One region of the Alteromonas sp. Cnat3-28 genome, then DNA from elsewhere that is predicted to be linked to it. Evidence: predicted binding sites of a transcription regulator. Region 1 holds the regulator's gene; the other holds the start of a gene.
What was found. Region 1 encodes LexA, which represses DNA repair genes until DNA is damaged. Its sites were predicted from a motif close to TACTGTATNNNNATACAGTA; they were not measured.
Positions count from the first base shown of each region.

Region 2: MHM87_RS07595 (putative DNA modification/repair radical SAM protein) is a predicted target of LexA. The motif match lies at 1,725-1,744, and genes of this name have one in related genera.

Region 1 is NZ_JAKREY010000002.1:299,398-306,934, reverse strand. Features, by position in the region: gene MHM87_RS03490 (diguanylate cyclase) at 1-1,801, shown strand, start outside; gene MHM87_RS03485 (hypothetical protein) at 1,974-5,534, shown strand; gene lexA (transcriptional repressor LexA) at 5,647-6,273, shown strand; gene coxB (cytochrome c oxidase subunit II) at 6,856-7,537, shown strand, end outside.
Region 2 is NZ_JAKREY010000005.1:217,177-224,713, forward strand. Features, by position in the region: gene MHM87_RS07590 (TIGR03915 family putative DNA repair protein) at 1-366, opposite strand, end outside; gene MHM87_RS07595 (putative DNA modification/repair radical SAM protein) at 383-1,624, opposite strand; gene MHM87_RS07600 (hypothetical protein) at 2,091-2,468, shown strand; gene MHM87_RS07605 (5'-methylthioadenosine/S-adenosylhomocysteine nucleosidase) at 2,546-3,454, opposite strand; gene pyk (pyruvate kinase) at 3,650-5,086, opposite strand; gene MHM87_RS07615 (MurR/RpiR family transcriptional regulator) at 5,325-6,176, opposite strand; gene zwf (glucose-6-phosphate dehydrogenase) at 6,461-7,537, shown strand, end outside.

The DNA of each region.
Region 1 (7,537 bases):
TGGGCTTATTGAGAAGTCTCCTATTGTGTTGGCAACGTGGCGCTATGATACGTCGTTGAGGCTGGTGTATATCTCGAAAAATAGTGAGCGTGTATTGGGAGTTTCACCCCAAGATTTGCTCACTGGAACGGTGGCATTGAGTGAGGTGCTGTCTGAGGAGGCGGAGGGTGATTTTACCTTTGCTATGCAGGCCCACATGGAAGGTGTTGAAACGCACACCTGCCGTCTTCAGATAAGGACGCCAACGCGTACTATTTGGGTGAGCATGATATCAACGGCAAATTTTCGCGAAGACGGCATGTTGTACTCGGTTCAAGCATTTTTGTTTGACACTAGTGACCAAAAGTATGTGGAAGACAAGCTCAATAAAACCAATCAGCGGATGCGTTTATTACTCGAGGCTTCAGAGTTAGGAACATGGGACTGGAACTTGGCCGCCGATGTTAATCAAGTCAACAAGCGCTGGTGCGACATTGTTGGTCTTGAGTATGAATACTATGACAGTGGCTCCCGCTTTTTTAGACAGCTCATTCATCCCGCGGATTACGTCAAAGTTGAAAAGCAGCTCAACATGCATCTAATTGGTAAGAGCAAAGTCTTTAACACCACATTTCGCATGAAACACACTGATGGCTCTTGGGTTTGGGTTGAAAGTTATGGGAAAACCGTTGAGACAGATGCCCAAGGTAAGCCGGTTCGTATAGCAGGTATTCATAGAGATATAACGCAACGAATGGAAAGCGAACTGCATGAGAGAAAGAAAACCCAGCTCCTTCAATTTATCAATAAAACCCGGGCATCATATCTGCAAAACAATGACTTGACGATGGCGTGTCAGTCCGTATTGGCCGAACTCATAGATATCTCAGATAGCCAGTTTGCCTTCGTCGGCCAAATGAAAGGAGACGGTAGCTCATCTAGACTTTTCATTCATGCGATTTCTGAAATTGTTTGGGATAACAGTAGCTTTTCTCAATATGCAGAATACAAAAAACGAAACCTCTACTTTAGTAACTTCGACAACCTTTTTGGAACCTCAATTTTAACGGGAGAAGTTACCATTAGTAATGCGCCAAACAGTCACCCTAATTCCAAAGGTGTTCCGCACGGTCATCCGCGCATTAGCCGATTTTTAGGCCTACCTATAAAAGTGAAAGATAAAGTAGTGGGAATGGTCGGTTTAGCGAATAAGTTTGATACCTACACTGACGAAGATGCTGAGTTTCTACAGCCCTTTTTAGATGCATTGGCTGGCTTGTTCTACGCAGTAGAGCTTGAGGAAGCCCGAGCCGTTGCTGAAGAGAAGCTTAGGCATTTGGCGATGACCGATTCTTTAACGGGCCTTTATAACCGACGCGCGTTCCTTGACGAGTGCATTTCATTTTCTAAACAACATTGTCGTGGATGTGTTGCTATCGTCGATATTGATCACTTCAAAAAAGTAAACGATACCTACGGTCACGATGCTGGAGATCAGGCGCTTATTGCTGTTGCGAGAAAAATAGCTAAACATAATCAAACGCCAAATGTCGTGGCTCGATTAGGAGGAGAAGAGTTTGCAATAGTCATGATAGGTGACAAGAAAGAAGAGATCCATAGGCAGCTAGAAGCACTGCGCATTGCTGTTGAAGAAGGAAGGGTGACCTACAAGACAGACACGATGAATTTATCGATCAGCATAGGCGCAACATTTATCAAAGACACCTTTGAGGCGGATTTCAGCGCCCTCTTATCGCTTGCTGACAAGGCGCTGTACAGAGCCAAGGAGCAGGGCAGAAACCAAGTCGTATGGGATGAATAATAGTAGTACGTGGCTTCGCCTACATTAAATATAAGCGTATACGCCCAAGGCGCTGTTGCTAGATTGATAAAGTTAAGTTATAAAAAACGAATATTTTATTAAACTTAATAATTAGGCATGTTTTGAGCTTTTAACTAAAAAGCCAACATGCCTTTTAAATCAGGGACGATGTATGAAAACTTCGCGCTTGGGTTTTTCTGGCCTTTTTTCTCTTGTAGCTCTAACTGCGTGTGGTGGCGGAGGTGGCTCTGATTCTTCTCCACCTACAAACCCACCACCTCCACCTGAGCCGACAGCACTAGAAATTTTATCAAATCCTTTAGATTACTCAGTGTCACGACTAAACTCGGCGGCAACCACCTATGCTGATGCGAACTACAGTGGAGAAACGAAAGTCTCTACTGTGGATATCAGCGCAGTACAAGAGGTTTACATCACGCTCTTTGGTGACAATACAAGTGGCTCACCCTATGTAGATCAATATGATATCTACACCTTCCTAGATGAGAACGGCAACGTTGAAGGTACGACCGAGTGCTATGAATCAGGATCAGTAACATACTCAGGTAAGCTTGATGAAGACACGGGTAAAGGAACGATTACTGTAGACTATGATCAGTGCATTCAATATTACGACTCCACTCGGTATGACGGACAATTTTCGCTAGTTATTACTGACGCAGGTGAAAACAGCTCCGAAGTAACGTCTTATTTCACTACTTTGTCTATGCTAGACGGTGGCGTGCGCACAACATTAAAAGGCTACTTAAGTGTTGATTTTCGCTACCGCCCACAAACAGGTACGTTTTATGAAGAGACGAGGCAGTATCTTACTGTCACGCACAATGGTGAAACTTACAAGGTCAGTGGCACATCAGCAGAAGGGGTGACAAACAATACCTTCGTGTCTGAACTTAATGGTTCAATCTACATTGCGTCTAAAGGCAAATTGGACTTTGCATATTCTTCTGATCAGGGCGACCTTCCCTATTCGTCATCTGGCTCGCTGGTCGTAAAAGGAGATAAAACGGCTGGAATTGACGTTATTGATGGCGCAGTTCGCTATGGCGAAGATAACAACGGCGATGATATTTACGATGTAGGTGTATACTTTAATAATCTAACAGCGTTTGCCAGCGGAAATCATACTGGCCTTGCGCTTTCAGATATCGATGCGATATCCGTACCTCCTGTAGTGAATCAGCCTTATTACTATGCCTATGAGACTGTCTATACCACAGATGAAGTCACCGTTGAGCCTGGCTACTATCATGATTCAGATACTCCCGACTCAGAGCTGGTGATTTCGTTTCGCTGGTATGTAAATGGTGTAGTCCTTGACGATGTTAATGGTACCACGCTCCCACCTTACAGCGCAGTCTTCGGTGATGAAGTTAAAGTTACCATGGTGGTGTCAGACGGTATTAACGTTGTTGAATCCCAGCCTACTTTCGTTGAGATCGGCAATTCTCCTATGACGCTCACTGCATCGAATATGCCTGAAGTAGTAACTGCGGGCGGATACGTAGAGTTTACCGTATCGATGAGTGACCCAGACAGAGTTGACGATGACGTCGCGGGACAGCTTATTTCAGCGCCTCCCGGTGCTTCGTTAAATGCGGAAGGTCTGATGACCTGGAATGTACCTGCGAATCAACTTTTCAACGCTCAAACTTATATGTTTAGTTTCGCTAGCTTAGACGGAACTGAATCCCAACAAACGCTCGAAATCACTTCTTATGCGGACAAGGCCCCGGCTTATGCTCGTACTACTGTGATGACACCAATTTATAATCATGGCTTTGCTATTGCTTCGACCAATGGTGCAAGTGAACTTATCACGGTAAATGCTCGCAACGTGGGCGCATTTTCGCTAGAAGGCAATACGCTTAAAAATACCTATGTGTATCCGTATAAACTGCCAACTAAAGGCGAAATTAGAAGCGTGCATACCCAAGATGTTGATGGTGACAATAATGATGAAATCTACCTTCTTACTCAACAGGGATTGTCTGTAATAAAAGACCGCGAAAGTAATGCAGAAGCGGTGTTTATTATTGAAGATAGTATTATTTCTGGCTTATTTTACGACATCAATGGTGACGGAGTTGATGAAGTTGCTTATTTATATGGGAGCGAATATTACAATGCGACTTCTATTGCCATTGTAGATGTTCGCACAGGTGAGCAGTTGCAACAGTACGATATTGACGGCGTCAATAACCTTGCTTTTGGTAACGTAGATGATGACGCATCGATAGAAATGGTAACGAACAATGGTTATGTATTTGATATCGAAAGCGGTGCCAACCAATGGCTATACGGTAGCGGGTTCAGCGACGCATTTGTTGTGCTGGGTGATATGAATAACGATGGTGTAGATGAAATCATCGGTGCCGATAGTTGGAATGATATCTCAATCTACTCAGCAGTATCGAAAAGCAGTTTGGCAACGGCGGAACATGGTGACATTTGTGATATCGCCTATAGTAAAGAAAGCCCAGCTACAGAAGGAATAGTGGTTGTCTCCGAGTGTCAGTGGGGACAAGTTAGAGGTTTTGCATTAGAAGCGGGACAAATCTCTGAGCAGTGGGCTCTTAACCACAACACTTACAGTGGCATGTCACTTCTCATTGACGATTTAGACAATGACAATGTGGACGACATTATTTGGACTGGTGAGAATCAAATTTTAGTAGCGCAACAAGATGCCAACGGTGAATATGCCTTGTCAGATATAAAAGGTGCGCCGCGCGCGAGTAGATATCATGCCGCGGGTTGGGCACCTTATGGCGATAATGATGAAAGAGCCGTCTTTGTTAGCGATACAAGTAGTTACGAATCATCTATTCAGATTTTATCGGTAGATAAAGAGGATAACTTTGCGATAAGTGCTGAGGTTGGCGAAGATGTCTATAACTATAGCAAACCGGTCGTTACAGACTACAACAATGACGGTGTGGGTGAGTTACTAATAGGGGCACTGGATTATAGTTCGTCGTTTAATGTCGTGAGACTTACAGATAATGCTATTCAGTGGACACTGAACAATAATCAGAATAGTGAAATTTCGTTTATTGAAGCCATTGACGTAAATAACGATAGTTACGCCGATGCAGTTATTATTGAGAACAATCGACTTAAAGCGTTTGATATCGAGAATCAGGTGCTTATCGACTCAATCATTAACGATTTTTCAATTAATGCGCTTGCTGCCTCTGAAAAAGACGGTGTGCATTATTTTGCTGTTGGGGGCTATAGTTCGCTTAAGCTCTATAAAATGCAGGATGGTGAATTTGTTGGATTGAATGAATTGGAAACCAATTGTGACCAATTGCTCACGGTAAATTTTGATAGTGATAGCGAACTTGAATTTGCGTGTTTAAATAGAAACTACAACACCATCAATGTTTATGACGTGGCGAGCGATGCATTAGAACTCAAAGACGCTATAGCACCGTCATTCTACCCTCAGTATATAGCGGCTGTTCCAACGACGTCGTCTAATCAGTCGATTCTCGCTATCTACCAGCCTAACGAGAATGACTATTCGTACAATTATTATGACAGCATCGCATATCGCGTGGTTGAGGTTGATAATAAAGGCAATGTGGTGTGGCAAAGCCCTGGACTTGGGCTCGATAATGTTGAAGGCATGCGCACACGTCAAAATAGTGATGGGGAGCTGGAGTTACAAATTAGTAACCCGAACATGGCTCTTCTCGTAAAATAAGAGGAAAGCACTTGTCGTAGGCTATTGCAGATCGCAAAAGACGCGGCAAGTGCTTGTTATTTAGTTTTAGGTGTATATACTTACAGGAACTGTATGAACAGACAGGTCTTTTATGCGCCCACTCACAGCTCGACAAACCGAAGTTTTAGAACTTATTAAAACAACCATGTTAGAAACGGGAATGCCGCCTACTCGTGCGGAAATAGCCCGTCAGCTTGGCTTTCGTTCTGCTAATGCAGCAGAGGAACATTTGAAAGCATTGGCGCGTAAAGGCGTGATTGAAATTTTGCCTGGTACGTCTCGTGGCATTAAGCTCAATATCCCTCTTGATAACGACGCACAAGAAGAAGAAGGCCTACCGTTAATTGGGCGTGTTGCAGCCGGTGAGCCGATCTTGGCGCAAGAGCATGTTGAATCGCACTACAAAGTCGATCCTGCACTGTTTCAACCCCATGCCGACTTTTTGCTACGCGTTAACGGTATGAGCATGAAAGACATTGGTATTTTAGACGGTGATCTTCTCGCTGTTCATCGCACCACTGATGTACACAACGGTCAGGTGGTTGTGGCGCGTGTAGATGAAGACGTCACCGTAAAGCGTCTAGAGAAACGCGGGCGTGAAGTATTGCTTCATGCTGAGAATGATGAGTTTGCACCAATAAAAGTTGATTTGGCGACTGAACATTTTGCGATAGAAGGCATTGCGGTGGGTGTGATCAGAAACGCTGACTGGATGTAGTATTTTAGCTTGTTTGTATAAAAGCGGCGCGTTAGCCGCTTTTTTTATGTCTTTTGTTCCTGTTTTTTTCTTCAATCTGCCAACTTAGGTTTTATCCTGCCCAGCAAACCTGTTGGTTTTCTGCGCGCTTATTTTTATCATTACTCACGTTATTCTTTCTATGAATGCTTCAAGTATTTTCCATTTTTTATTTTGAATTTTGTTTGAAATCGACATTGAGTAATCGATTACTTATTGATTTCTTAACTAGTTAGTCGAGCATTTACTTTAACCCCGTGTTCAAAATGCCTGTTTGATTCCAAGGGCATCTCACAGCAATGGCTTTCTCTTTTTGCACGTGAAATCCCCCGCGACCATTTTAGTAAATGATTAAAAATTAACCACTTCGTTAAATTTTTAATAGAAAAGACTAGACGGCACGACATTATTGCGCAATTCTTATACAGAGATTAACAAAATAATAACAATGGCTCTAAATTTGTTTTACAAGTTGAGGTTATGGGTCAATCGTTCGCAAACCATTTGGTAGGGCATCGCGCAAATTAATCAGCGTCTTTGACCACGCCATTACGGAGGTGCTGAGTGAAACAACTAACGACCGTTTTCGCAAAATGGTGTTCTAGTATACCAATTTTGCTTTTTTCCCCTTTGCTTTTTGCGCAAGAAGCAAGCGAAGAAGCCTCTTCGCTTAACTTAAGACGCGGTGCTACCGACATCAGTGGGCAGGTATACGACCTCCATATGTTGATGTTCTTCATTTGTGTAGGTATCGCGGTTGTAGTTTTTGGCGTGATGTTCGCCTCAATGTATCTACATAGAAAGTCCCGTGGCGCCAAGCCAGCTAATTTTCACGAAAACGTGAAGGTTGAAATTGCTTGGACCGTTATTCCTTTCCTTATTCTTATCTTCATGGCGGTACCCGCAGCGAATACTCTAATTGCTATGGAAGACACGTCTGAGCCTGACATGACGGTGTTAGTAACAGGCTCTCAATGGAAATGGCATTACAAGTACATGGATAGCGATGTAGAGTTTTATTCTTTACTCGCCACTCAGCGCGAGCAAATAGAGAACAAATTCCAGAAAACAGATAACTACCTGCTTGAAGTTGACCGCCCTCTGGTTATTCCCACAGGTAAAAAAGTACGTTTTCTTATTACCTCTGATGACGTTATTCATTCTTGGTGGGTTCCTGACTTTGCCGTGAAAAAAGATGCCAACCCCGGCTTTATCAATGAATCTTGGGCCAAGGTTAATGAGCCAG
Region 2 (7,537 bases), on a different contig from region 1:
ATCGCGTTTTACTGCTTTAGCCAGCACGTTGAGACGCAACACATCTTCGTCAGTTTTTAAGTGAATAAGGTTTCTGTTTTCGAAAACTACTCGCCATAAAACGCGGTAACATAAAGCGAAACGATCGGGGGCTTGGTGGCATAACGCATACTTCAACAGCGTTAAAACTGATCTGGGAATTCTGTAATTCGTTTGGCTTTCACCAATAGCGTTGGCCGAATCGGTCACGGCAAACAAGTCGTCTTGGTTAGATTGCGAAGTTTGCCATGTAACGTTCTCCGGAGGTATGTGTTGGGCTAGACATTCTCTCGATGCTTTTCGCCATTCGTCGTATCCGGGCAATGATGAAATGGTTACTTTTTTCATTGTGGTACCAATTAGATTAGGCGCTGAACAATTCAAACTGTTTTGGTTGTTTAAATTGCTGTTCAAAGTTACTGCTATCGAGCAAATGTATAGCGGGGGAATAATCACTAACAGTAATGAACGGTTTTAATTTTTGTAAGGGTAAACGCATTTTTGTGAGATCGAACCAGCTAAGCTTTGTGTAACGTCGAATAGCCAAAATTTTTTGTACTGTGCGTGCTCCCAGTCCAGGAACTCGCAATAAAAGTAGCTTGTCAGCTTTGTTTAAATCGATGGGAAATATGTGGCGATTGCGTAGCGCCCACGCAAGCTTGGGGTCGTGCTCCATATCTAGCATGTCGTTGTGTACGATTTCATCTAAACCAAATCCATAAAAGCGCAGGAGCCAATCGGCCTGATAAAGTCGGTGTTCACGGATAAGTGGCGCCGGTTTAAGAGGCAAGACTTCAGACGCATCTGGGATGGGCGAAAATGCAGAATAGTAAACGCGCCGCAATTTTTGTTGACCATACAGTTTGACACTCGTGCCAAGGATAACTTTATCATTTGAGTCATCGGCTCCTATGATCATCTGAGTGGACTGTCCGCCAGGAGCAAAGCGAGGTGGGCGTTTACCCGAGTAGGTTTTATCTACTTTGTGTTCATTTATTTTGTCTTTCAATGTATTCATTGAACCGTGAATTTCACCAAGGTCTTTTTCCGGGGCGTATTTGTTCAACGAATTTTGTGTCGGCATTTCGATGTTTATACTTAGCCTATCGGCATATAAGCCAGCTTCAGCCTGTAGTTCAGGAGATGCATTCGGAATGGTCTTAAGATGAATGTATCCTTTAAATCCGTGATCAATGCGAAGAGACTTCGCGATGCGTACCATGCTCTCCATAGTCAGGTCAGGAGAGCCGACAATACCGGAACTTAAAAATAATCCCTCAATGTAGTTACGCTTATAAAAATTAAGCGTTAAATCAACCGTTTCTTTAACGGTAAAACGCGCTCGTTGAACGTTGCTAGACACCCTATTGATGCAGTAATGGCAATCGTATATGCAATAGTTGGTCATTAGGATCTTAAGTAATGATACGCATCGACCATCAGGGGTAAAGCTGTGACATATCCCTGACCCTCCTGTGAGCGAACCTATTCCTGTTTTGTCAGTTTTACCTGCTTTTCGTTTACCGGCGGAGCCACTTGCGCAAGAAGCGTCATACTTAGCGGCATCTGAAAGAATTTCGAGTTTTTGAATGAGTTTGTCATGCATCGCAAATGGTCACTTTCTCTAGGCAAATGTACGTGGTAGACGGTCTGGAAAAAAAAACAAGATTCCATACCAGTACTTTGCTTGTTATGGTATATCTTAATACTGTATAAGTGTACAGTATTGAGGGGAGTGAGTTTATTAAATTTGAAAGGAAAATTTTATCTTGCTGTGTGTAGAAAGTACCTTATACAACTTTAGTATAAGTTTTGGGTTGGTCTAAATTACTGAAAAATAAAGATTAACTATATGGTGCGGAAGGTGCATATGGTTAAGTAGATATGAGTGAATTACTTGATGTATTGAACAGACGAAAGTTTGTATTGTCAGGCAGAAAACATCTGCTGCAACGTGAAAGCTAGAAACTTAGAAAGTCGAATGACTCAATACATTGGTGATAAATAGTTTTAATTAAGTGGATTGTAGCGAGCTTATCGATACAAGTGCAAAATCGTTCAAGGAGTGGGGCATGAACTTTTTAAAGTGGGTTTATTCAGGCTTAGTGGTATCAGCAATCATTGTTATAGTCGGTGTAATTGGGCAAGGAAAGCTATCCGTAAGCCAAGCATCAGCTGATGACGAACAGCGCCCCGTTCACATGGATATTCAAAAAGTACAGCGCAACTTCTCATTGGTAGAATTTGATTTGTCGAAAAAGGCACATCTATTGAGAAAAACGCGTCTAGAGCACTACATTGCACAGGCTAAGCAAGCCGATTTAAGAGGTTGGAAATTTAAGCGTGATGAGTTTGTTGAGCGCGCCGAAAATATTCTAAATCACCATCTTACTCAATACGCGAATGATGTTAGTCAAGATGCGGAAACTTATACCGCTCAAGCAATCTAATACAAAGGCTATACATGAAAACGCGCCCTACATTCTTACAATGTAGGGCGCGTTTTTCGTTTGAGTGTTTTCCAAATTTATTCCGACAGCGCAGAAATATAAGCTCTTACCACTTTTTCAACAAAGGCCTGACAATCTTTGGCCGTGGTTGGGTCATATTCACCATGGTTGGTAATGTTGTTCGACAATACGCGAATACCTAAAAAGGGAACGTGGTAGGCATGTGCAATCTGCGCTGCAGAAGCGGTTTCCATTTCTTCCACACTCGTTCCCATATTCTTATGGAGCCATGCTATTCGATCTAACTCGTTATTCCAAAAGTTACCGCTGCCAATCGTTCCTTTAACGACGTTGCCGCGTTTGTACTGCTTGGATAGCGATAGAGCTAGGTTGATGAGCTGTTTGTCTCCTAAATAATAACGCAACTTTTCTGCGTCCTTAGCGCTACTTCCTTCTCCCGCGCTGCCTTCTGACGCCATAAGGTCCATCGGTAGCCAATTAAACGGATGAGAACCTTCTCCTTGAGCCAGCTTAGGCGTTTTAAAATTGGATGCATTAATACTGCGTTCGCCAAGAACAATATCACCAACTTTTAAGGAAGGATCGTGGCCACCTGATGTTCCCTGATTGATGATAAGGCGAGGGTGGTATCTCTCTATGCCAATAGCGGTGGCGGCCGCTGTATTTTCTAAACCCTTACCGGTTTTAGCTACCACAATGGGATACCCGTCTAGTGTCCCTTTATAGAATACCGCATTACCTGAATACTCTGTTGTAGTGTTATCCAAAAGCGCAGCAAAGTATTCGGCTTCAATGGGCATGGGGCCTTGAATCATTATTGGCTGTAATGGAGCGTTCTGTGAAGCTACTTCTACACGCTTCATGGTGTGTACGTGCTGTGTATTTGCCCATACGCTATGAGTGAAAAGTGCCAAGAGCGTTATAATTGCTGAAAAACGTGTGTAGCGATTGAAAACGAGCTGCATGTCTATCCTTATTTTTGTCGTTGTTGTCCCGAGGAGTGTTAACGAATTCTCGTTGTTTTGTTGGATATGTTTTTTGTAATTTTGATACTGACTTAGATGAGTGTTCTTATTATAAGCGTCAGCTTACCACTGCTTTAGTAAATTACAGGCAAAAAAAAGCGAAGCATTTGCTTCGCTTTAATAGTGTATTCGTTGCTATTCGACTTCTACGATTTTAAGGGTATTGGTCGCGCCCACTTTTTCCATTTCATCGCCGTAAGTCAGGATGATACTGTCGCCGCTTTTCACTAATCCTTTCTCTTTAAGTGATGCAATGACATCGTACTTCAATTTGCCAGGTTCACTGTTTGAAGAGTCAAAGAAAACCGGCTTAACTCCGCGGCAAAGCGCCATTGTGTTAAGCGTTGATTCGTGACGAGACATCGCAATAATTGGCAGAGATGTAGTAATGCGAGACATTAACGTTGGTGTAGTTCCACTTTCAGTTAAACCTACAATCGCTTTAACACTTGGCAAGTGGTTCGCAGCGTAAACCGCTGACAGAGCAATTGACTCGCTAGTAGAAGAAAACTGCTGATCCATGCGGTGCTTGGAAATTTTAACGCTTGGATGTGTTTCCGCGCCTTCACAAACACGAGACATAGCTGCTACTGTTTCAATAGGGAAATTACCCGCCGCTGTTTCAGCTGAAAGCATTACCGCGTCAGTGCCGTCTAGTACAGCGTTTGCAACGTCCATTACTTCTGCACGTGTAGGCATAGGGCTGTCAATCATCGACTCCATCATTTGCGTCGCGGTGATCACAACCTTGTTGAGCTGGCGAGAACGGGCAATCAGTTTCTTTTGAACACCAACAAGTTCCGCATCGCCAATTTCTACACCCAAGTCACCACGAGCAACCATTACCGCATCTGAAGCGCTGATGATATCCGTCATGGCTTCGTCAGACGCCACCGTTTCAGCACGCTCGACCTTTGCACAAATTTTTGCGTAGCAGCCAGCTGCTTCGGCAAGTTCTCGCGCGTAGTTCAAGTCTGCGCCGCTGCGAGGAAATGACACTGCAAGATAATCAACACCAATTTTCGCGGCGGTTTTAATGTCTTCTTTGTCTTTTTCGGTAAGTGCATCTGCAGAAAGACCTCCGCCTTGACGGTTAATGCCTTTATTGTTTGAAAGCTTGCCGCCTACTGTTACTTCAGTAATCACTTTGCGGCCTTCAACGCCAGTTACTCGAAGCTGAATACGACCGTCATCAAGAAGCAGAATATCGCCTGCTGATACATCATCAGGAAGCGCTTTGTAATCAATACCTACTTGATTAATATCACCTTCGTCGCGGCCTAATTCAGCGTCTAGAATGAATTTTGCGCCAACCTCTAAACGAACTGCACCTTCGGCAAAACGAGCAACACGGATTTTAGGGCCCTGAAGATCACCTAAAATCGCTACGTATTTACCTAGGTTCTTTGCTGCCTGACGAACGCGCTTTGCACGTTCAATGTGGTCTTCGGCTTGTCCGTGTGAAAAGTTCATGCGCACAGTGTTTGCGCCTGCGGCAATAAGTGCCTGAATCTTTTCAAGTGAGTCGGTTGCAGGTCCTAGGGTGGCAAGAATTTTCGTTCTTCTGGTCATGTGATTCCGTCGCTGTTTCTAAGTTAGAAAAGACAAAGAGTGATAGGCTACGCGTTTATACGGTATGCCTGTAATCGCTTTACGTAATTTTATTACAGAATAATAGTTGAATTTGACAAAAATGTGAATGAAATAAACAAAAACGCCTAACTGGCTCGACCAGTTAGGCGTTTTCGCTGATTTATTGAACCAATATTGCTACGGTAGGTGGTTCTTATTTGATCACGTGGGAAGAAAATTACTCACCACGCTTTTCATAACGTGAACCACGCAGCGTATCCTTTACTCGCTTCAGATTCTCTCTGAACTTGTTGCCGCGGCGCAGTGTAAAGCCGGTTGCAAGTACATCAATTAGCGTGAGCTGCGCGATGCGAGAGGCCATAGGCATATACATATCAGTATCTTCTGGCACTTCCAGCGATAACACGTAACTGCATTCTTGTGCCAGCGGGCTATCTGCTGAGGTAATGCCTACTACAGTAGCGTCGTTCATGCGGGCAATTTGCGCTATTTCTACTAAGCTTTTAGTTCGGCCCGTATGGCTAATCAATACAACAACATCGCCATCTGAACAGTTCATGCAGCTCATGCGCTGCATCAGAATATCTTCAAAGTAGACCACTGGAACATTGAAGCGGAAAAACTTATTTAGTGCATCGTGTGCCACTGAAGCTGAAGCGCCTAACCCGAAAAATGAAATTTTCTGTGCCTGTGTAAGTAAATCAACAACGCGATTTACCACGTTCACATCCACAGATTGGCGCGCCACTTCCAGGGACGCCATGGTAGATTCGAATATCTTATTGGTATATTCGTCTGGGCTGTCGTTTTCATCAACATGGCGGTTTACATAAGGCGTGCCGTTAGCCAGGCTCTGCGCTAAATGCAGTTTAAAGTCTGGGAAGCCTTTAGTATCAAGTCTTCGGCAGAAACGGTTTACGGTAGGCTCACTAACATCCGACATCTTAGCGAGGGTTGCTATACTCGAATGAATGGCCGTTTGTGGGTTAGCTAGAATTACTTCAGCTACCTTTTTCTCAGATTTACTGAATGCCGCTTGGTTTTGTGTGATTTTTTCTAAAATGTTCATACAGATATAGCAATTAGTTAGCACAATTTATTGTAAGGTACACCCGTAATAGTACCCAATGTGACGTCTGTGACAAGAAAAATGTAATTTTTTGACAATTTTTGTTATTTCAATCGGGTTAAATGAGGGTAAACTGAGGGAAACAGTAAAGATTCAGATCTTATAGTTGGTACAAGTTGTAATTTTACTACATTTGGTGTTAACTATACGGTAAAAATAGTCGTTAGTGTTGTAAATAACTGTACAATACGCCGCGGACACATACATTTAAAAGGTCGACGAATATGGTATTGGATAATTCCTACGAACCCTGTGATTTTGTACTTTTCGGTACACTGGGAGATCTTTCACGACGCAAGTTGTTGCCTTCTTTATATCAGCTTGAAAAAGCAAACTTGATGCACCCAGACACCACTATTGTGGGTGTTGCGCGTCAAGAAATGGAGCTGGATGCCTATATTGAAGAAGTTCATGCCAACCTAATCAAGTTTGGCGAGAAGAACTTGTGTGAAGCCACTTGGGAAAAAATGAAAGCGCGTTTGCACTATGCATGCGTAGACATGAAGGACGTTGAAAGCTATTGCGTATTAGACGACCACGTTGACTCAAGCCGCACCATGGTTTGTTATTTAGCGACACCACCGGCGATATACGGTGATATCTGTCGTGGCCTGCATAGCTGCAAAATTATCGACTCAAGCGTTCGCGTTGTGCTAGAAAAGCCAATTGGTCACGATTTGGCATCGTCTAAAGTGATCAATGAGCAAGTTGCAGAATACTTCGACGAAAAGCAAATTTACCGCATTGACCATTACCTTGGTAAAGAGACAGTACTAAATCTAGTATCACTGCGTTTTGCCAATTCTATTTTTGCTACTAACTGGGACCACAACTGCATTGACCATGTTCAAATCTCAGTTGCAGAGTCAGTGGGTATTGAAGGGCGTTGGGGTTACTTTGACGACGCGGGTCAAATGCGAGATATGGTGCAAAACCACTTGCTACAAATTCTAAGCTTGGTAGCGATGGAGCCTCCGACAACGCTCGACGCTGACAGCATTCGTGACGAAAAATTGAAAGTGCTTAAAGCGCTTCGTCCGATTAACTCGTTTAATATTAATGACAGCACTGTACGCGGTCAGTATACCTCTGGTTTCGTGAAGGGCGAAGAAGTGCCTGGGTACCTTGAAGAAGAAGGTGCTAATACGCAAAGTAAAACCGAAACCTTTGTTGCTATTAAAGCGGAAATTGACAACTGGCGTTGGGCTGGTGTGCCGTTCTACCTACGCACAGGTAAGCGCATGCCAACTAAGGTGAGTGAAGTTGTTATTTACTTCAAGCGTCAGCCACACAACTTGTTC